Regions from separate parts of the Yersinia fenwicki genome, predicted to be linked through region 1. Evidence: predicted binding sites of a transcription regulator. Region 1 holds the regulator's gene; each other region holds the start of a gene.

Region 1 (7,084 bases):
GCGGGTGCATTGTTAGGAACGGGGTTTATGGTAGCCCCAGATGCCAAGGCAGAAGGCTTTGTTGATGATTCATCACTGACGGGTGGTATTTACTATTGGCAGCGTCAGCGTGACCGTAAGGATTTAACGCCAGGTAGCGCAGAGTATGGCAAGTATGTTGCTAACCTGCATCACTCCACATTTAACGCCAACCTGGACTTCTCTTCCGGTTATGCCGCAGATATGTTCGGTATCGACTTAGCCGCTTTCGGCGCAGTTGAAATGACCAACAGTGGTCCAGCTGCACCAAACGAAATTGGTTTCAGTGATGCCAAAACCCGTTGGGACGAAAAATGGACCGGCGATAAGAGTGGTGTGAGTATTTACAAAGCCGCAGCCAAATTCAAATTAGGTGATTTCTGGGCGCGTGGTGGCTATATCCAACCGACTGGGCAGACCCTGCTAGCGCCACACTGGAGTTTTATGCCGGGCACCTACCGCGGTGCTGAAGGTGGTGTGAAATTTGATTTTGATACGGCGGGGGCACTGTCCATGTCATACATGTGGACTGATGAATATAAAGCGCCGTGGTATCAGAACATGTACAACTTCCGTCAAGCTGATGGCAAAACTGGTATCAGTTATCTGCACTCAATTGGCGCAAAATATGACTTTAAAAACAAGCTAGTACTGGAAGCAGCATTCGGTCAAGCCAAAGATTACATGGACCAATACTTTGCGAAAGCCTCTTATGCTTTCCCGGTAGCGGGTAATGATCTGCGGACGTCTTACCAGTTCTATGGTGCAAAAGACAAAGTTGATGGCGGTTTTAAAGATGTTAATGACGTCTATGACGGTCTTGCCTGGTTACAAGCATTGACCTTGGGTTACACCACCGGGCCATTCGATTTGCGTCTGGAAGGGACTTGGGCCAAAGCTGACGGCAACCAAGGCTACTTCCTGCAACGTATGACTCCGGGCTACGCCACCTCCAATGGTCGCTTAGACGTGTGGTGGGATTCGCGTTCTGACTTTAACGCCAACGGTGAAAAAGCATTGTTTGGTGGCGTGATGTATGACCTGAAAAACTGGAATTTAGCCGGTTGGTCAGTTGGGACTTCCTATGCTTATGGGTGGGATGCCAAACCGAGTACCAATCCAATTTATGATCAAAATACCCGTTTGAAAGAATCTGCATGGAACTTTGACATTCTTTACACCCTGCAAGAAGGCCGTGCGAAAGGCACATTATTCAAACTGCATTACACCATGTACGACAACCACACCAATATCCCAAGCTATGGCGGCGGTTTCGGCAACGTATTCCAGGATGAAAAAGACGTTAAATTCATCGTGATTGCACCATTTACGATCTTCTGATTTTCCCCTTTTGATTGCCATCCCCGGCCGCTGTGCTGGGGACATAATGGAGTGCCACCATGAAAAAAGTCCTTTTTATCATCGCCGCAGTAATGGGATTAAGTGCCTGTGCCCCACAAACTTCCGTCCAGCCGGAAGACAGCAAACTTAAGCAAGCATACAGCGCTTGTATCAATGCCAGCGAAGGTCAACCAGAAAGGCTGATTCCTTGCAAGGCGGTACTGAACGTTTTGAAACAAGAGAAAGCGCATCAAGCCTTTACCGACAAAGAAACAGTACGAGTACTGGATTACCAGCGCTGTATTGATGCGGCCCACACGGGTAATGGCCAAGCCTATGACGCGCAGTGCGGCAAACTTTGGCAAGAAATTCGCAACAACAATTGATTTAACAACAATTGATCTAACAATAATTCTGTCAGCGGCAATACTTCAGTAGCGACTTTGGCAGCGGTTATTCATTATGGATGAGGTTAGTGATGAACAAATTCAGATTAAATGCGTTAGCGGCAATCACCGCGACCTTTGGCTTGATGGGCGCTGCCCATGCAGATGCTACCAATCAACAGATTGTTGATCAACTTAGCGCTTTGAAAGTTAACTATAAAGTGTTGGATAACCGCGCGGCTGAGAATGGCGTAGATTGTGCCAAGTTGGGGGCTGACTGGGCATCATGTAATAAAGTATTGATTACTCTGACCAACACCGGGGATGAGATCAAAGGCCAGGATTGGGCTATTTACTTCCATAGTATTCGTCAAATTCTGACCGTAGATAATGATCAATTTAAAATTACTCACCTGACGGGTGATCTACATAAAATTGAACCTACTCCCAAATTTACTGGTTTCCCTGCCAATCAGTCGGTTGAAATTCCGATCACCGGCGAATACTGGCAGTTATTTGCCACTGACTTTATGCCGCGCTGGTATGCCACTTCGGGTGATGCAAAACCAAAAGTTCTGAAAAGTACTGATACTGAAGATATTAATGAATATCTGACTCAGTTTACGGGCGATCAGTGGAAACGCACTAAAGACGACAATAACGTATTAATGACGCCGGAATCTCGCTTCGTTAAAAATGAGGCGGTGAAAACATTAGCGGCGACTAACCTGCGTGGGCAAATTATCCCGACACCAATGGAAGTGAAGGTTCACCAACAAGATGCCGACTTGAGTCAAGGTGTGGCGCTTGATCTGAGTACTTTATCAAAGCCCGCTGCTGACGCGGTGATGCAGCGTTTTGAATTACTTGGCTTGAAGTTGGGTTCAACGGGGTTCCCGATTAAAACCTTAATTCAGCCGTCTGCTTTTAAAGGTGACTTAGCCGTTTCAGGGGCATATGAGCTGAAAATCGGTGAAAAGGGCGCACAAGTCATTGGTTTTGACCCTACAGGTGTATTTTACGGCCTGCAATCTATCCTTTCTTTAGTCCCGACTGATGGTAGCAAGAAGATTGCGACATTGGATGCCAAAGATGCGCCACGCTTTGAATACCGTGGTGTTTTCCTGGATGTCGGGCGTAACTTCAAAACTAAAGATGCAGTATTGCGTTTGCTCGATCAGATGGCCGCTTACAAACTGAATAAATTCCACTTCCATCTGAGCGATGATGAAGGCTGGCGTATTGAGATACCAGGCCTACCAGAACTGACCGATGTGGGCAGCAAGCGTTGCCACGATTTAACGGAAAACACCTGCTTACTGCCGCAATTGGGCTCTGGCCCAGATAGCAATAATTTGGGCTCCGGTCACTTTACCCGTGATGATTACATCGACATTTTGAAATACGCTAAAGCCCGCCAAATTGAGGTCATCCCTGAGATTGATATGCCCGCCCATGCGCGAGCAGCAGTCGTCTCAATGGAAGCTCGTTACAACAATTTGATGAAGCAGGGTAAGGAAAAAGAGGCCAACGAATTCCGCCTGGTTGACCCGACAGATGATTCCAACACGACTTCTGTTCAGTTCTATGAACGCAAAAGTTATCTCAACCCGTGTCTGGATTCGTCTAAACGCTTTGTCGACAAAGTGATTGGCGAAATGGCTGAGATGCACAAAGAAGCGGGTATGCCTCTCAACACTTGGCATTTTGGCGGTGATGAGGCGAAAAATATCCGACTGGGCGCGGGCTTCCAGGACAAAAATGGCACGATTGAGCCAGGAAAAGGCATTATTGATAAGAGTATTGAAGATAAGCCGTGGGCCAAATCACAAGTTTGTCAGGATATGGTCAAGCAAGGAAAAATTCAGGATGTTGAGCACCTTTCCAGCCACTTTGCTATTGAAGTCAGCAAGTTGGTGAATGCTCATGGCATTGAAAAAATGCAAGCCTGGCAAGACGGTCTTAAAGATGCCAAATCGTCGAAAGACTTTGCCACTAAACGGGTGGGCGTTAATTTCTGGGATACCCTCTATTGGGGCGGGGCCGATTCAATCAATGATTGGGCCAATAAAGGGTATGAAGTGGTCGCATCGAATCCGGATTATGTCTACTTCGACATGCCATATGAAGTTAACCCCAATGAGCGCGGTTATTACTGGGCAACTCGCTTTAGCGACGAAGCTAAAGTCTTTAGTTTCGCGCCGGATAACATGCCACAAAATGCGGAAACATCGGTCGACCGTGACGGTAATCATTTCAGTGCTAAAAGTGATAAACCTTGGCCTGGTGTGCACGGTATTTCCGGTCAATCGTGGAACGAAACAGTACGAACTGATGAACAAATGGAATACATGATTTTCCCTCGTGTATTACCACTGGCTGAACGTGCCTGGCATCGTGCGTCTTGGGAGCAGGATTATAAAGCTGGCCGTGAGTACAAAGGTGGCGAAACGCACATGGTTGACACCAAGGCGTTGAGTACCGATTGGCAGCGTTTTGCCAACATCATGGGCCAACGTGAATTAGCAAAACTGGATAAAGCGGGTGTGGCTTACCGCTTACCGATTCCGGGAGCACGCATTGTCGCAGGGGCGTTGGAAGCTAACATCTCCTTGCCGGGGCTGATAATTGAGTATTCCACCGATGGCGGTAAGCAATGGCAGAAATATGATGCCAAAGCACAACCTAAAGTCAGTGGCGACGTATTGATTCGTTCCATTAGCCCGGATGGTAAACGCAGTAGTCGTGCGGAGCCGGTTAAGGTTTGACTATTGCTGTCAAAGTGCTGTGTCTGATGTTAACCCCTGTTTGCTGAGGTTTAGGTAAACACTATTAAGTGAAGTTGAGTTGATGGTTTTTCCCCCGGTAAGTCCGGGGTTTTTTTTGCTTTAAATTTATGTAGGTAGCAATAGGGTATAAATAAGAATGACCACCTGACTCCCGACCGAGTTGTACTCGGATGACTGAGCGGGAAAGGCGGCCATCTTGCAGATTATTTAATTCAATAACGCTTAAAATATTTATAAATCAACGCGATAAAACTACATTATCTTTTATCGTGCGCAGATTCATTCTCACGGCAATCGCCGCTTTCACAGTGGCCGTACAGATACAGACTGTGATTGGTTAGCTTGATACCATGCTGTTTAGCAATTTCACGTTGAAGCGATTCAATGGATTCATTACTAAATTCGATCACTTTGCCGCAATCCAGGCAAATCAGGTGATCGTGATGATGTTGCTGCGTCAGCTCAAAGACTGATTTACCACCTTCGAAATTATGGCGGGTAACAATACCGGCATCATCAAACTGATTCAGTACACGGTAAACCGTTGCCAAACCAATTTCTTCACCGATGTCGATCAGCTTTTTATAAAGATCTTCCGCGCTGACGTGATGGCACACCGGATCTTGCAACACTTCCAGAATTTTAAGCCGTGGCAGTGTTACTTTAAGGCCTGCGTTTTTTAAGGCTTTGTTGTTGTCAGTCATGCGGATTCAGTCCTGTTACTATCGATTCAAATTAAGGCTGTTCAGCCTATGACATCCGTGGCGCAATATTCTCAATTGCGTCTCATTATAGAACTGCTAGCCCCAAATGAAAACCGTGGTTGTTAACAAAGATATAATTGCACACTTTGCCCGATTAATCATGCAATGTATTGATGAATGGGATTGTCGCATAATTTAAGTATATGACTGCAAAATATAAGGTTACAAATTTGTAGCAGTTTATTTTCATTTTGCACGGATGAAAGTGCGGATTTGTGGGTGGCTTAACAGAGTATAACCAGAGGGATAGAAGCAGCGGAAACGCGCGGCAATATTAAATTTCATCCTCGCGTTTCCGACATGACAAATTAACCGGTAATATCGGCCAGATTCAGTTCTTCGCTGATCTGTTTAACCCAAGCTTCAACGCGCTCATTTGTCAATTCTGGCTGACGATCTTCATCAATAGCTAAACCAATAAAGTGATCGTCATCCGCCAAGCCTTTGGATGCTTCAAAGTGGTAGCCAGATGTTGGCCAGTGACCGACGATAGCAGCACCGCGTGGTTCGATGATATCGCGCACTGTTCCCATCGCATCACAGAAATATTCTGCATAGTCTTCCTGATCGCCACAGCCAAATATAGCAACCAATTTGCCGTTGAAATCAATTTCTTCTAGTGTCGGGAAGAAATCATCCCAATCACATTGAGCTTCACCGTAATACCAGGTTGGGATACCGATGAGCAGAATATCAAAGCCTTCTAAATCTTCTTTAGTGCTTTTGGCAATGTCGTGAACCTCAGCAACATCTTTACCGAGTTGCTTTTGGATCATCTTGGCAATGTTTTCGGTATTGCCAGTATCGCTGCCAAAGAAAATGCCTACAGTTGCCATATAACTTAATACCTTTTAAATTCAAATTGTTATGCAAACTACTGAGCGTTTGACCCAATAATATAACACATGTATAGGGCCATATAATGCCAGAAAATCTCGTCGGGCCGATATCAAGATTATGCGATATTAAATTTTTGTAAGTGGCTCAACCTTATAACCTCATTGCCGATAACAGCGATGTAACCGAATGGTTGCAATTTGCAGTGAAGGAGAACAAACATGCAGTTTTTAAGAAATATTACTATCAGAGCCGCGCTGCTTTGGGTACTTGGGGCATTTTGCCTGCTATGGGGCGGCGTATCTGGTTATACGTTGCTATCGTTGAATCAACTAACTCAATCCTCTAATGCTAATAGTGTGTTAGTTGAAAACATGAATTTAGTTAATCAGGGGACGGATCAATATTTTCGGATGGTGACACGTCTTGCTCGCTGAGTCGATTACCGTCAGAGCGGCAACATTGCAGATGCAGATAAGGAACTTAAATCATCCAATGCAGCACTTGAAAATCTGAAACAGAAGTTGGCGCAGTTTACAGCCATCGACCATGCACAGATTGATCCCAAATTGGTAAATGGTGTGATTGATGGGTGGAGCGGATTGATTGATCAAGGTGTCACTCCGCTGTATGAGGCGGCAATGGCGAATAACAGTGCGGCTTATCAGGATTTAGCCAAAAAGACAGTGCCGGCGCTGAGCCGACAATATGGCTCTGTTGCGGAGAATTTTAATCAAGCTGCATCCAAGGCCATCGGGGTGGCTAAAGAACAATTTACTCACCTGACAAAAGTGAGCAGTATGATATTGATCTCTGCTTTGCTGGCCGGATTAGTGATCTTACTGGCAACCGATCGCTACCTGTTGGCTAACCTGGTTCGTCCATTGGATGACATTCGCGCACATTTTCGCGTGATTGCCTCTGGTCAACTGGGCCAACCTATTAACGA
Region 2 (7,084 bases), 620 kb from region 1:
TTCCATTAGTTAATCAGATTGCATTGCTGATGATACTACTGGGCATGTTGGGGCTGGCTGGTATGACGATCTCGTCATGGATGGCCCAAAGCATTCAAGGTAATGCACACGCAATCAATAAAGCGGGTTCTCTGCGGATGCAAAGTTACCGGCTGCTTTCTATGGTGCCATTAGATAAAGAGGATCTCCCCTATTTAGCGGCACTGGAGCAGGACAAAACCAGTGATGATTTACAACACGCCCTTCAGCGGGAGGGGTTAACCCGTCAATACCAACAAATAGAACGTTACTGGCAAGACACCTTAAAACCGCAACTGCTACAAGCTAAGCAGCCCGATGATGTTGCCGTCAATGTGGCCGATTTTGTCCACCAGCTTGATGCATTGGTATTAGCCATTGACCATAAAACCGAGCAGCGTCTACTGCTGATGACGATGATTCAGTTAGTGTTCATTGTGTTGACTCTGGGCTTGATGCTCGCCACCATTTATTATCTTCGCCGCCGTTTATTGCGTCCGTGGCTGCAACTGATCTCAATGGCGAATGCCATCGGACGCGGTGATTTCAGCAAGCGCTTCTCTCTGCCTTATCAGCGCGATGAGATGGGAATGTTGGGCACAGCACTGAATAGAATGTCGCAGGAGCTGTCTGTGATATACAGTGATTTGGAGCAGAGAGTTGCGCAGAAAACAGCTGATTTACAACAGAAAAACCAGGTACTGGCGTTTCTTTATCACAGCAGTCGTCAACTGCATACCACTCAACCATTAAGTGAGCGTTTGGTGCCTGTCATCGAACAATTGCAAACGCTGACACCGCTAGAAAATGTGCAAATCTGTTTATACGAGAATCACCTTTATCGCTCACACCTGGCTGACCAATTGGATGGTGAATATTTACCGCCACAAAATCGCCCGACACAATTAACCATTAGCGGGTCACTCATTGCCACGAACCCACCCACCGCGCGGGAATCACTCAGCTGGAGTTTGAGTGATAAGCTGGGTCAATATGGTTTATTACTGGCAAAGCTCCCTTCAGAAACACCGCTTAACTCCGATCAGCAACAGTTGGTGAATATGTTGGTCGAACAATTGACCAGCACATTGGCCCTGGAAAGCCAGGCGAGACATCAGCAGCAACTCCTGTTGATGGAGGAGCGTTCAGCCATTGCGCGCGAACTGCATGACTCAATCGCGCAATCTCTTTCCTGCCTCAAAATACAAATTAGTTGTTTGCAGATGCAAGTTCCGGACATGCCCGAACCCAGTAAGCTATTGATACAGCAAATGCGCGACGAACTTAATATCGCTTACCGCCAACTGCGGGAGTTGCTGACCACATTTCGCTTGAAACTCAATGAAGCGACATTGCAAGCCGCCCTCCAAAACTTAGTTAATGAATTCAGCGAGCGTGCCAACTTACCCATTACACTCGATTTCAACTTACCATCAGACTCTATTCCCAACCATCAAGCCATTCACATGGTCAACATAGCCCGTGAAGCGCTGAATAATATTTATAAACATGCCCACGCCACTGAGGCCACTGTTAAAGTCACTGCGAAGCAAGGTGATATCGTCATGTCAATCCTCGACAATGGCTGTGGCATTGGTCAAGCCAGTAAACGGCCGAATCATTACGGTCTAATGATTATGCAAGACCGAGCTGCCACCCTGCATGGGTATTGTGATATCCGCCAACGGGAAGAAGGGGGAACAGAAGTACAGGTACGATTTACGCCGGAAAATGATGACCTTGACTGACAATATGACATAATCGCCAGCCGACTCACATAGGGACTAAATCTGGTAATCAATCACAATTTCGTCAGCCGTTTCTGCCAACACTTTCTCTTTAATATCATGCACAGAAAGTGTTGGATTGCAGAGTTGAATGAAGAACCAGATAAAGTTACGTTGTAACTGACCTCGTTTTAATCCTAACCACACTGTATTCGCATCAAACAAGTGCTCTGCATTAAGGCGCACCAGCCCCTTGTCACGATGTGCTTCATACGACATATCCGCCAGAATCCCTACACCCATGCCCAGCTCAACATAGGTTTTGATCACATCAGAATCTTGTGCACTGAGGGCAATATCGGGGGTTAATCCGGCATTTTTGAAGGCATTGTCCAACCGTGATCGGCCGGTTATTCCTTGACGATAAGTAATTAATGGCAAGTTACTCAAGGTTTCCAGCGTGATGTTTGGCTCTTGCGTTAATGGGTGATTTTCTGGTACCACAATCGCGTGATGCCAACGGTAATAAGGAAATGCTGCGATAGATTCATCACTCATCAGTACTTCAGTGGCAATCCCAATATCAGCCTCACCGGATTGCAGCATAGCCGCAATTTCTTGTGGATTTCCCTGGCTAATAACCAGTTTGACCTGTGGATACAGCAGACGGAACTCTTTTATCACCCGCGGTAAACTGTAACGGGCTTGAGTATGCGTGGTGGCAATATGTAACTGCCCGCTATCATTATTGCTAAAAACGTCAGCCAGACGGCGAATTTGATTCGCATCATTTAACATGCGCTCTGCGACTGTCAGTAACTCTTTGCCCGGCTCAGTCATTCCCAACAGGCGTTTTCCACGCCGAATAAATATCTCAATACCCAATTCTTCTTCTAACTCGCGAATATGCCTACTCACACCTGATTGCGAGGTAAATAATGTGTTTGCCACTTCAGTCAGATTGTAATTACAACGGGCTGATTCCCGAATAATTTTAAGCTGTTGGAAATTCATACTTTACCCCTTTCATTCTGATTGATGTACAGAATCGCGGGGATAGTAGAGACAAACAAATACAAAAAAACCGTTGTTTATGTTTTTTTGTACTAAGCAAAGTTGATGACTTACACAAAAAGTCGGATTAACCCCAAACATTGAAAAATAAGCTTAATTATCAAAAAAATAAAGATTTGTAGAAAATGGCTAGCTTCACGCAAGTTAATACACAAGAATAAAATCAGCTATATTAAATAACTTTTTAATATAGCACTTTGCCGTTAGACGCTATTTTAGGGCAGTGCTAGAATCGGCCGATTAAATTTACCTGCAAAGACTATTCTTCAGTCTCTTCATACCCGTTGCCGGTTCAGGAGTTATTCATGCCGTTGGCTATTATCGCGCTGACCATTGCTACCTTTGGCATTGGTACCAGCGAGTTTGTCATTATGGGGCTATTACCAGAAGTTGCCCATGATCTCGGGGTCAGTATCCCTAAAACCGGAATGTTGGTATCAGTCTATGCTATGGGCGTGGTCATTGGTGCTCCACTGTTGGCCATTGCAACAGCACGAGTGCCACGTAAATCCACCCTATTGGGTTTAATTGTTTTATTTATTATCGGCAATATTCTGTGTGCCTTGGCTGAAACTTATAACTTGCTGATGGCTGCTCGTATTATTGCGGCATTGTGTCATGGCACATTCTTTGGACTAGCTTCAGTGGTCGCTACCGATTTGGTTCAGCCCAATCGCCGTGCGCGGGCAATTGCATTAGTGTTTATGGGGGTCACGCTGGCAAATGTGCTCGGTGTGCCATTGGGCACGGCCATTGGACAAGCTTTCGGCTGGCGTGCCGCATTCTGGGGTGTTAGCGCCATCGGTGTTGTTGCCATCATCGCAGTGATTGCCTGGTTACCTAGCAATATTCCGATGAAGAAAATCAGCCCAAAATTAGAGTTTAAAACGCTGATGCAGAAAAAAGTGCAAACCGCTTTACTGCTTTCAGTATTAACCAATACCAGTCTATTCACCGTCTTCACCTATATTGCCCCCCTGCTGCGCGAGGTTACCCGTGTCTCTGAACATGGTGTCACGATTGTCTTGCTGATCCTCGGCGTTGGATTATCCATTGGCAGTGTGCTGGGCGGGCGGTTAGGTGATAAAAATCTGGTCGGATCAATGACACGCCTGATTGCCATTTTGATGGGTATTCTGCTGGCATTGCATTACACCATCGGTTTTTACTTACCGGCAGTTCTGACCTTGTTCATCTGGAGTATTGTGGCTTTTGCCCTTTGCCCAATGTTGCAACTACTGGTGGTGGATCAAGCCCGAGATGCTCCTAATCTGGCATCAACCTTTAATCAGAGTGCGTTCAATTTAGGCAATGCGTTGGGGGCCTGGCTCGGTGGTACCCTGCTGGCATTTGGCTTGCACTTACAACAACTCCCTCTGGCCGCTATGGCGGTGATGATTGTTGCCTTGGTGACCATGTTGCGGCTACGAATGCACTTCCGCCGTGTGGCTATCGTGCAACCTATCAGCTAATACTTCTCTTCGATAAATCATATCTTTGCCCCCACTCCGCCGGGGGCAACCCACTCTTGTCGTTTTTCTTACATTCCACTCATGCAAATAATTATCATTAACATTGGTTGATGATATAGTTTATGGCTTGATAAGCCGCATCCATGCTGCTAACGAACAAGAATAAAACGCCATAAGATAAGAAGGATAAACTGTGACCACAGAATCAACCGCAGCAAAACCCAAATACCGTCCAACCCCTCCGCGCCTGGTGCAGGTCAAAAAGGTGGTAGACACTTCCCCACACCTACGCCGAGTCACATTCTACAGCCCGACATTGCATAATTATCCGGCAGATTGTGCCGGGGCACATTTAAAAATCTTCCTGCCATTAGCACACCAAACGCAGCCGGAACTGCCGGTACTTGGTGAGAAAGGCCCGCAATGGCCAGCAGCAGAAGTGCGACCGATTGTTCGAACCTACTCTGTTCGGGCCGTCAGACCTGAGTTTTGTGAGATAGACATTGAATTTGCGCTTCATGACCACAGCGGCCCAGCGGTTAATTTTGCCCGCAATGCTAAATCAGGTGACTGGATAGGTATTACCAATCCTGGTGGCCCTGAAACCATGCTACCAGCAGCTGAATACAGCTATCTGGTTGGCGACCCCTCTTCATTACCTGCTATCGCGGCCCTATTAGAAACATTACCCGCCGATGCACAGGGCCATGCCATTATTCGTGTCGATACCCCACAGGATGTGCTTAATCTGGTGAAACCGGCAGGTATTGAACTGAGTTGGGTCATTGGTGGTACTGAAAAAACCGATGAAGTTATCACCCAGTTCTGCGCACTTGAGCTGCCGATGGAGGAAGCTACATTTTGGCTGGCAGGTGAAGATCGGATGGTGGTACAGTTACGCCGTTATCTCCGGCGTGAAAAAGGCTGCGAACGCCAGCAGCTCTATGCCGTTCCCTATTGGCGTGAAGGCCTCAATGAAGAGGACTATCATCACCAACGCCATGAAGTGATGGACAACATTGACGACTAGATCTCATTAATATCTGAAAAATCAATGGACATTATCCTCTGATGTCCATTTTGTTGACTCTTTTTTTACCTTTTCTCGTTAAAACCTTGTAAATTTTCTGCGACAATTCCCTGTTATTTGTTAGTCTTAAAGCTACTTAGCCTGCAATATGGCGCTTAATTATCGTTAAATGGCTCTAATGCCCGTTTAATGCAGTAAAGTTATTAGGAGCGTGCTCGAAATGAAGTCGCAAAATGATCCTGGCCGATCTAAATCTCGCCATCACGAATACTCCCTTATCCTGCCTATGATTGCGCTGGTTATTCTTAATATCTGGGGTAATACCAGCAATTTTGCTGCCGTAATCGTTATCAACATGATTGCACTGGTTGGTATCCTGAGCAGTGCTTTCAGTGTGGTACGCCATGCTGACGTTTTAGCACACCGTTTGGGTGAACCCTATGGATCATTGATTCTTAGTCTGTCGGTGGTGGTGCTGGAGGTCAGCTTGATCTCAGCGATGATGGCAACAGGTGATGCCGCCCCCGCCTTGATGCGCGATACACTCTATTCCATCATTATGATTGTTATCGGGGGATTGGTAGGTGTGTCTTTACTGCTCGGTGGGCGTAAATTTGCCACCCAACATGTCAATCTGGTCGGTATCAAACAGTATTTGATGGCTATATTCCCGCTGGCTATCATTGTACTGGTATTACCAAGCACCCTGCCCGGTGGCAATTTTAGTGTGACGCAATCACTGGTAGTCGCCGCGATTTCGGCGGCGATGTATGGGGTTTTCCTGCTGATCCAGACCAAAACTCACCAAAGCCTATTTGTCTACGAACATGAAGATGAAGGCGATGACCCAAGTGACCCGCATCACGGTAAACCATCATCTCATAGTAGCCTGTGGCATACATTCTGGCTGTTGATTCATTTGGTTGCGGTAATCGCAGTGACTAAATTTGATGCCAACCCACTGGAAGCGCTGCTGACTGAGTTAAATGCACCGGCTAAATTTACCGGCTTCCTGATTGCTTTGCTTATCTTGTCGCCGGAAGGGTTGGGCGCACTAAAAGCAGTATTAGCAAATCAGGTGCAGCGGGCGATGAATCTGTTCTTCGGTTCGGTACTGGCCACGATTTCCCTAACTGTCCCAGCGGTAACCTTAATTGCCGTACTGACTGGGCAGGAGTTGAATTTTGGCCTGGAAGCGCCGCATATCGTGGTCATGGTCAGTGTCCTGATTCTGTCGCAAATCTCATTCTCTACCGGCAGAACCAACGTGCTCAACGGCACCGCCCATCTGGCATTATTCGCCGCGTATATGATGACGATTATGTTGTAGCGATAATTCTTTGTCGATATCCCGTAAGGGGATAAGCAAAGGGCAAGCGCTATAAACGCTTGCCCTTTTTTATCAGGTCATCCATTCATAACCTGAGTTATGAATAGGCATTCAAGGTGTGTTGGCAGAGTGCAGAGCGGACACAGTCCTGTTTATCAAAGCGAATAATGCCAATCATTTCATCCTCAGCAAAGCGCTCCAGTGCGTCGCTGAGACCTGATTTCACCCCACGCGGCAGGTCGCACTGAGTGATATCACCATTCACAATAACAGTGACATTCTCACCGAGGCGGGTGAGGAACATTTTCATTTGGCTGGCGGTCACGTTTTGTGCCTCATCGAGGATCACCACCGCATTCTCAAAGGTACGCCCGCGCATATACGCAAAAGGCGCAATTTCGACTTTGCCGATTTCCGGCCGCAAACAATATTG
Region 3 (7,084 bases), 1.9 Mb from region 1:
CCGAATCTCAGCGGCTGATTTCCTATTTAAGATGGCGCTATAGCCTATAAGGCCAGACAAGGATAAATAATGTTAAAAACGGCCATGTTTAAATCAACAATGTTAAAGCTAAGCGTAGTGAGGCCGAGAAGGATAAAACCGCTGTTACTGATAACCATCTTAGCCTGGTTCCCGCTTATCCCAATGGCGAATGCCGAGAGTATTGAGTTGCTCCCCGGTGTTTCGCTACAAATTGGCGAACAAGACCGCAGCGGTAATTATTGGGATAGTTATGACTGGCGTGACCAACAATGGTGGCAAAATCATCAAGGACGAGATTTAGGCGAGCGGAATCGTCATGGTCATTACTGGGACGGTCACCGCTGGCAACACAAAGATTGGTGGAAAAAGAACTACTACTATCGTGATGGGCATTATTGGAAATATGACAAACATCATAAAAAACAGAGTAAAAAACATCATCGCGGTAAAGGCCATGATCATGATTAGATGAGAATATCCCAGGCGAGTTTTTATCCTTAACTCGCCTTACTGATAAATTAAATCAGGCTCACCAATAAGTAAGCATTCAATCCCACCACCACCAATACAATCAGCTTCCCCAACATCTGAATCAATCTTGAGTTAACCATATCCCCCATCAATTCTTTATTGCCGGTAAAGGCCAACAATGGCACTAACGCCAAAGCAATACCGAAACTCAGCAATACTTGACTCATCACCAGTATGCGAGTGGCATCCATTCCCATCAAAATGACAATAAAGGAAGGTAACATAGTCACTGCTCGGCGCACCCAAATGGGGATATAAAACCGTACAAAACCCTGCATAACGACTTGTCCAGCCAAGGTTCCGACCACGGTTGATGACAGCCCGGCAGCCACCAAACTCAAGCCAAAAATGGTCGCGGCAGCATTCCCCAACAAGGGTTGTAATGTTAAATAAGCTTGTTCAATTTCCGCAATGCTGCCATAGCCGTTGAAGTGGAAAGCGGCAGCTGCCGTCGCCATCATCGCCAAATTGACGAAACCCGCAATCGTCATGGCAATGGCCACATCCAATTTAGTCGAGGCGTAGCGATCCGCTTTTGAGTTTTCCCCGGCGGTTTGCGTCAATGATGAGTGCAGATAGATAACGTGCGGCATTATGGTTGCGCCCAAGACCCCGGCGGCTAAAAATACTGCATCGCGGTTAGGGAGGTCCGGGATTAACATCCCACGCCCTAAAGCCGCTATCTCTGGGCGTGAGAAGACAAGTTCTACAATATAAGCTGCGGCGACAAACAACAGCAGGCCACCAATCACTAACTCTAATGGCTTTTGCCCACGCTTTTGTAGCATCAATATAAGGAAGGTCGCGATACCCGTGAGTACCGCCCCCTCAAGCAACGTCACACCCAATAGCAATTTGAACCCAATCGCCGCCCCAATAAACTCAGCCAGGTCTGTCGCCATCGCAATAATTTCAGCTTGCACCCAGTAAGCCCATACCGCAGGGCGAGGAAAACGGTCACGAATATGTTCAGCCAGATTTTTGCCGGTGGCAATACCGAGCTTGGCGGAAAGGAGTTGGATAAGCATGGCCATAAAATTGGCCCAAACCACGACCCATAATAAGGTATAGCCAAAGGAAGCACCGGCCTGAATATTGGTGGCAAAGTTGCCGGGATCGATATAGCCAATAGCCGCGATAAAAGCAGGTCCCATCAGGGAGAGTTTGATTCTCCTTGATGTACGGGAGGGCGTATCGACAACACGGCTATTCAACATTCAGTATTACCCTTGAAATACTTACGGCTACTTTCTTATCTTTAACAATATACAAATGATAATAATTATCAAGCGCATTTAGATCGGTAAAACTTATCTCTCTGATAGCTAATACCGCATAATTTGCCGTGTCGTCATCGTCAGTTGTTGGTTTCTGAAAAATTGAGTTAAAAACGGCATCGCAATTTCTGAGACTGAACACTACAATTGTTCAAACTAGCATATTTACACCATCCCTGTAGCATATTATTAACATCCTGTTTTTTGTGATCAACCCCGCTAATTTGTTTGCATTTATGAAAGTGAATTTCTATATTTGCAGACTACATCTCGTTTTTAATGTAGCCGTTACATAAAATGTCCACCAAAACCTAGCCTGCCTCTAATTTGGAGCACACATGTCCCATATTTTACAGTTTGCGTTGGCCTTAGTCGTAGTGGCCATACTCGCTCTAGTGATCTGTAAGGATCGTAAAAGCATCCGCATTCGGTTTGTTATTCAATTGTTGGTTATTGAGGTGCTGTTAGCATACTTCTTCCTCCATTCGGAAGTTGGATTAGGTTTTGTGAAAGGATTCGCCAGTTTATTCGACAAATTGCTTGGGTTTGCCGCTACCGGTACCGATTTTGTCTTCGGTAATATGGGTGATAAAGGTCTCGCGTTCTTCTTCTTAAGAGTGCTATGCCCTATCGTCTTCATTTCTGCCCTGATTGGTATTCTGCAATACATTAAAGTTCTGCCGGTCGTTATTCGTATCATTGGTACTTTACTGTCCAAAATTAACGGCATGGGTAAGCTGGAATCATTCAACGCAGTCAGTTCACTGATTCTGGGCCAGTCTGAAAACTTTATCGCCTATAAAGATATTTTGGGCAAAATGTCTGAAAAACGCATGTACACCATGGCAGCAACAGCAATGTCGACGGTTTCTATGTCGATAGTGGGTGCTTATATGTCAATGCTGGACGCGAAATTCGTGGTCGCAGCACTGGTGCTTAACATGTTCAGTACCTTTATCGTGTTGTCGTTAATCAACCCCTATAAAGCTGAAGATGAAGAAGAGTTACAACTGAGCAACCTGCACGAAGGACAAAGCTTCTTTGAAATGCTGGGTGAATACATCCTGGCTGGTTTTAAAGTTGCCATTATCGTTGCGGCAATGCTGATTGGTTTCATTGCATTGATTGCTGCCATGAATGCTCTGTTCAGTCTGCTGTTTGGTATCAGCTTCCAGGGTATTCTGGGCTATGTCTTCTTCCCGTTTGCCTGGGTAATGGGTATCCCTGCTCATGAAGCCCTACAGGTTGGCGGGATTATGGCAACCAAACTGGTTTCAAATGAATTTGTGGCAATGATGGACTTACAAAAAGTTGCATCAGAATTGTCACCACGCAGTGTAGGTATTCTGTCCGTATTCCTGGTTTCATTCGCTAACTTCTCTTCCATCGGTATCGTAGCTGGTGCGATTAAAGGGCTGAATGAGCAGCAAGGTAACGTTGTTTCTCGCTTTGGCTTGAAGCTGCTGTACGGCTCTACGCTGGTCAGTGTGCTGTCCGCTTCTATCGCGGGCCTGGTACTCTAACTATCAGAAAAAAAATCGTTTAAAAGGCGCTACGGCGCCTTTTTTTATGCCTGCGATTCGAGGATGAGTTATTTACTGTAGTGATGTTTATTTAGAGTCTAAAAGACTACAGGTATAAGTTGGTCATAAAAGAATAGGGATAATGCCATTTGGATGTTAAGAAGGAGAATTGGATATTAAGAGGGTGGAGTTACCGAGGTACTGGATAGAATGGTGGGTCGTGCGGGATTACTCGGCCGCTGGCCTCGCCCTTCGGGTCAACGCTAGCGCGTTGCTGTCTCGCTTCGCTCGGCTCGAACCTGAACGCAGGTTACTCGTATCATTCTAATACTCGCCCTTCGGGCCAACGCAAGCGTTGTTCAAAACTGACATGCAGTTTTGTCTCACCCACACGATATTTTAAAGTATGCGATTTCAGAGTTTGGGGGAGGTTACTGAGGCACTGGATATAATGGTGGGTCGTGCGGGATTCGAACCTGCGACCAATTGATTAAAAGTCAACTGCTCTACCAACTGAGCTAACGACCCATTATATAATTCTGAAAGTATAGAAGTGGTGGGCGATACCAGATTCGAACTGATGACCCCCTCCGTGTAAAGGAGATGCTCTACCAACTGAGCTAATCGCCCACTTCTACTACTTTAACACATTAAACATGAGTGATGAGTGGTGGGCGATACCAGATTCGAACTGATGACCCCCTCCGTGTAAAGGAGATGCTCTACCAACTGAGCTAATCGCCCTCATCTATCTCATTTAATGCTTATATTTCATTTACTTCGCAACACGTCGAGTTTGGTGGGCGATACCAGATTCGAACTGATGACCCCCTCCGTGTAAAGGAGATGCTCTACCAACTGAGCTAATCGCCCCGCCGTGTTGTTGGAGTCGCATTATAGGGATAGTTCGAAGTGAGTCAACGGTTTTTAAAACGAAAACAATCGTTCGCCGCAAATTTAAACAGGATGCGATATTTATCACCGCTAAGGGCGTTTCTTTAGCCGGATCTAATTGCATATCGGTAACATCGTTGAGGAATTGTCTCAGGGTGGTAGAATGTCGCCTACTTTTTCCAAATTCGAGCAACAGCCAGCTTCAGCTGGCCGGCATAGCGTAATAAGGCATCGAACCCAATGAAAATCAAAACCCGTTTTGCACCCAGTCCTACCGGCTATCTCCACGTAGGTGGCGCGCGTACCGCGCTGTATTCCTGGTTATTCACCCGCCATTTTGGTGGTGAATTTGTTTTGCGTATCGAAGATACCGATCTTGAGCGCTCAACTCAGGAAGCCATCGACGCTATTATGGACGGTATGAACTGGCTGAATCTGGATTGGGATGAAGGCCCGTATTTCCAAACCAAACGTTTCGATCGCTACAATGCGGTGATTGACCAAATGTTGGAAAATGGCACTGCATATAGATGCTATTGCTCTAAAGAACGTTTGGATGAATTACGCGAAACCCAAATGGCCAATAATGAGAAACCTCGCTACGATGGTCGCTGCCGTGATAGCCAGTGTAGCCACAGTGCTGATGAACCTTCTGTGGTGCGTTTTCGTAACCCGCAGGAAGGCTCGGTTATTTTCGATGATAAAATCCGTGGCCCAATCGAATTTAGCAACCAAGAATTGGATGACTTAATTATCCGCCGTACCGACGGTTCACCAACTTATAACTTCTGCGTCGTGGTTGATGACTGGGATATGGAAATCACCCACGTTATTCGTGGTGAAGACCATATCAACAATACCCCTCGCCAGATCAACATTCTAAAAGCATTAGGCGCACCTGTTCCTGAATATGCTCACGTTTCAATGATTCTGGGTGATGACGGCAAGAAACTGTCTAAACGTCATGGTGCAGTCGGCGTGATGCAATACCGTGATGACGGCTATCTGCCAGAAGCCCTGCTGAACTATTTAGTTCGCCTGGGTTGGTCGCATGGTGATCAGGAGATTTTCTCTGTTGCTGAGATGACCGAACTATTCACACTGGATGCGGTAAGTAAATCGGCCAGTGCTTTCAATACTGAAAAACTGCAATGGCTGAACCACCACTATATCAATAGCCTGCCACCAGAGCAGGTTGCCGTTCACCTGTCATGGCAGGTTGAGCAGTTGGGTATTGATACTCGCAACGGCCCTGAATTGGTCGAGATCGTTAAACTGTTGGGTGAGCGCTGTAAAACGCTGAAAGAAATGGCTGAATCTTGCCGTTACTTCTATGAAGAATTTGATGAATTCGACGCTGATGCCGCGAAAAAACATTTGCGCCCTGTTGCACGCCAGCCGTTGGAAGCTGTTAAAGCTAAACTGGCTGCCATCACCCAGTGGACTACTGAAAACGTTCACAATGCCATTCAGGGCACGGCTGATGAGTTGGGTGTAGGTATGGGTAAAGTTGGCATGCCATTACGCGTAGCGGTCACTGGCGCGGGTCAATCACCAGGAATGGACGTCACCGTCCATGCTATCGGTCAGACGCGTTCACTGTCTCGTATTGATAAAGCACTCGCTTTTATCAGTGAACGTGAAGCGCAGCAATAAAATCAAATCTATTTATCAGGCGACTGAATAAAGTCGCCTTTTTTATGCTGTTTGCCCACTGATTTGGCGGCTTTTTCAGCGCTTGGCGTGAGAAATAGAATTAGCCGTTGACACTGTTTCAGGGGTTTCATATCATGCGCCCCGTTCACACGATTTATTATGTGCGCATTGGGGCTATAGCTCAGCTGGGAGAGCGCTTGCATGGCATGCAAGAGGTCGACGGTTCGATCCCGTCTAGCTCCACCAAATTATCTTGTTTGATAAGATTCCAAGCTTGATAATCAGGTAGCATGATAGATAAATCAGCACGAACAACCACCACTGTGGGGCTATAGCTCAGCTGGGAGAGCGCTTGCATGGCATGCAAGAGGTCGACGGTTCGATCCCGTCTAGCTCCACCACTCTTTAAAAGACCGGCCTATGGCCGGTCTTTTGCTTTTTAGCATTTATCAGAATCATTCTCCGCTGCTATGCTGCTCCAAATACATTAATTACCGAGGAAACAGGCAATGAACCAGCAACAACAAATCATTGAATGGCTACGCGCAGATCCCTATCGGATGCAAGCATTGTCTATTGCCCGTGAACTTCAGTTAAACCAATGGTGCCTGGCCGCAGGATTTGTCCGTAATCTGGTGTGGGATAAGCTACATGGATACCCTTCCTCTACCCCACTTAATGATATTGATTTAGTCTATTTCGATGAGCAAGATGCCAGTGAGCAGCAGGATTTACAGCTCGAAGAACAACTTAATCACACAACTTCAGCCCTGCATCAATCGTTTCCGTGGTCAGTCAAAAATCAAGCCAGAATGCACCTGCGTAGTGGCCGCTGGCCTTACACCAGCACACAAGACGCCATCAGCTATTGGGTTGAAGTGGAAACGGCGATTGGGGCCTGCCTTAAAGAAAATGGTGATATTGAACTGGTCGCCCCATTCGGTTTGGCTGCTTTATTTAGTCAAACCATTACGCTGAATACCAAAAACGGTGAAGTCGACACTTACTACCAGCGGGTCAATAGCAAAGGATGGCAACAGCATTGGCCGCAACTGCAATTGGTGGTTTAGAACCAAGACTTAACGCGCATATAAGCACCAAGTGATAGGTTACTGATTAGCAAGTGATAAGATTGTGTAAAACCGCCCGCTAAAGCTAAAGGTTAATATCCCCTCGTCGATA

What was found. The regulator Fur, encoded in region 1, represses iron uptake genes when iron is present. The targets are predictions, from matches to a motif close to ATAATAATGAGAACNACTATCAA.
Region 2: ACF3VQ_RS11940 (siderophore-interacting protein) is a predicted target of Fur. The motif match lies at 4,373-4,395, and genes of this name have one in related genera.
Region 3: ACF3VQ_RS06255 (Nramp family divalent metal transporter) is a predicted target of Fur. The motif match lies at 1,819-1,841, and genes of this name have one in related genera.

The regions. Positions count from the first base shown of each region.
Region 1 covers NZ_CP170755.1:3,199,320-3,206,403, reverse strand. The annotation lists gene ACF3VQ_RS14660 (OprD family outer membrane porin) at 1-1,359, shown strand, start outside; gene chiQ (ChiQ/YbfN family lipoprotein) at 1,419-1,745, shown strand; gene ACF3VQ_RS14650 (beta-N-acetylhexosaminidase) at 1,838-4,513, shown strand; gene fur (ferric iron uptake transcriptional regulator) at 4,792-5,238, opposite strand; gene fldA (flavodoxin FldA) at 5,607-6,134, opposite strand; partial or broken gene ACF3VQ_RS14635 (methyl-accepting chemotaxis protein) at 6,357-7,084, shown strand, end outside.
Region 2 covers NZ_CP170755.1:2,583,633-2,590,716, forward strand. The annotation lists gene narX (nitrate/nitrite two-component system sensor histidine kinase NarX) at 1-1,766, shown strand, start outside; gene cbl (HTH-type transcriptional regulator Cbl) at 1,803-2,759, opposite strand; gene ACF3VQ_RS11935 (MFS transporter) at 3,125-4,291, shown strand; gene ACF3VQ_RS11940 (siderophore-interacting protein) at 4,485-5,321, shown strand; gene chaA (sodium-potassium/proton antiporter ChaA) at 5,542-6,651, shown strand; gene phoH (phosphate starvation-inducible protein PhoH) at 6,749-7,084, opposite strand, start outside.
Region 3 covers NZ_CP170755.1:1,348,412-1,355,495, reverse strand. The annotation lists gene ACF3VQ_RS06260 (DUF2502 domain-containing protein) at 70-489, shown strand; gene ACF3VQ_RS06255 (Nramp family divalent metal transporter) at 540-1,769, opposite strand; gene ACF3VQ_RS06250 (NupC/NupG family nucleoside CNT transporter) at 2,168-3,352, shown strand; RNA gene ACF3VQ_RS06245 (RtT sRNA) at 3,564-3,703, opposite strand; tRNA gene ACF3VQ_RS06240 (tRNA-Lys) at 3,805-3,880, opposite strand; tRNA gene ACF3VQ_RS06235 (tRNA-Val) at 3,907-3,982, opposite strand; tRNA gene ACF3VQ_RS06230 (tRNA-Val) at 4,021-4,096, opposite strand; tRNA gene ACF3VQ_RS06225 (tRNA-Val) at 4,150-4,225, opposite strand; gene gltX (glutamate--tRNA ligase) at 4,487-5,902, shown strand; tRNA gene ACF3VQ_RS06215 (tRNA-Ala) at 6,073-6,148, shown strand; tRNA gene ACF3VQ_RS06210 (tRNA-Ala) at 6,228-6,303, shown strand; gene ACF3VQ_RS06205 (nucleotidyltransferase family protein) at 6,412-6,972, shown strand.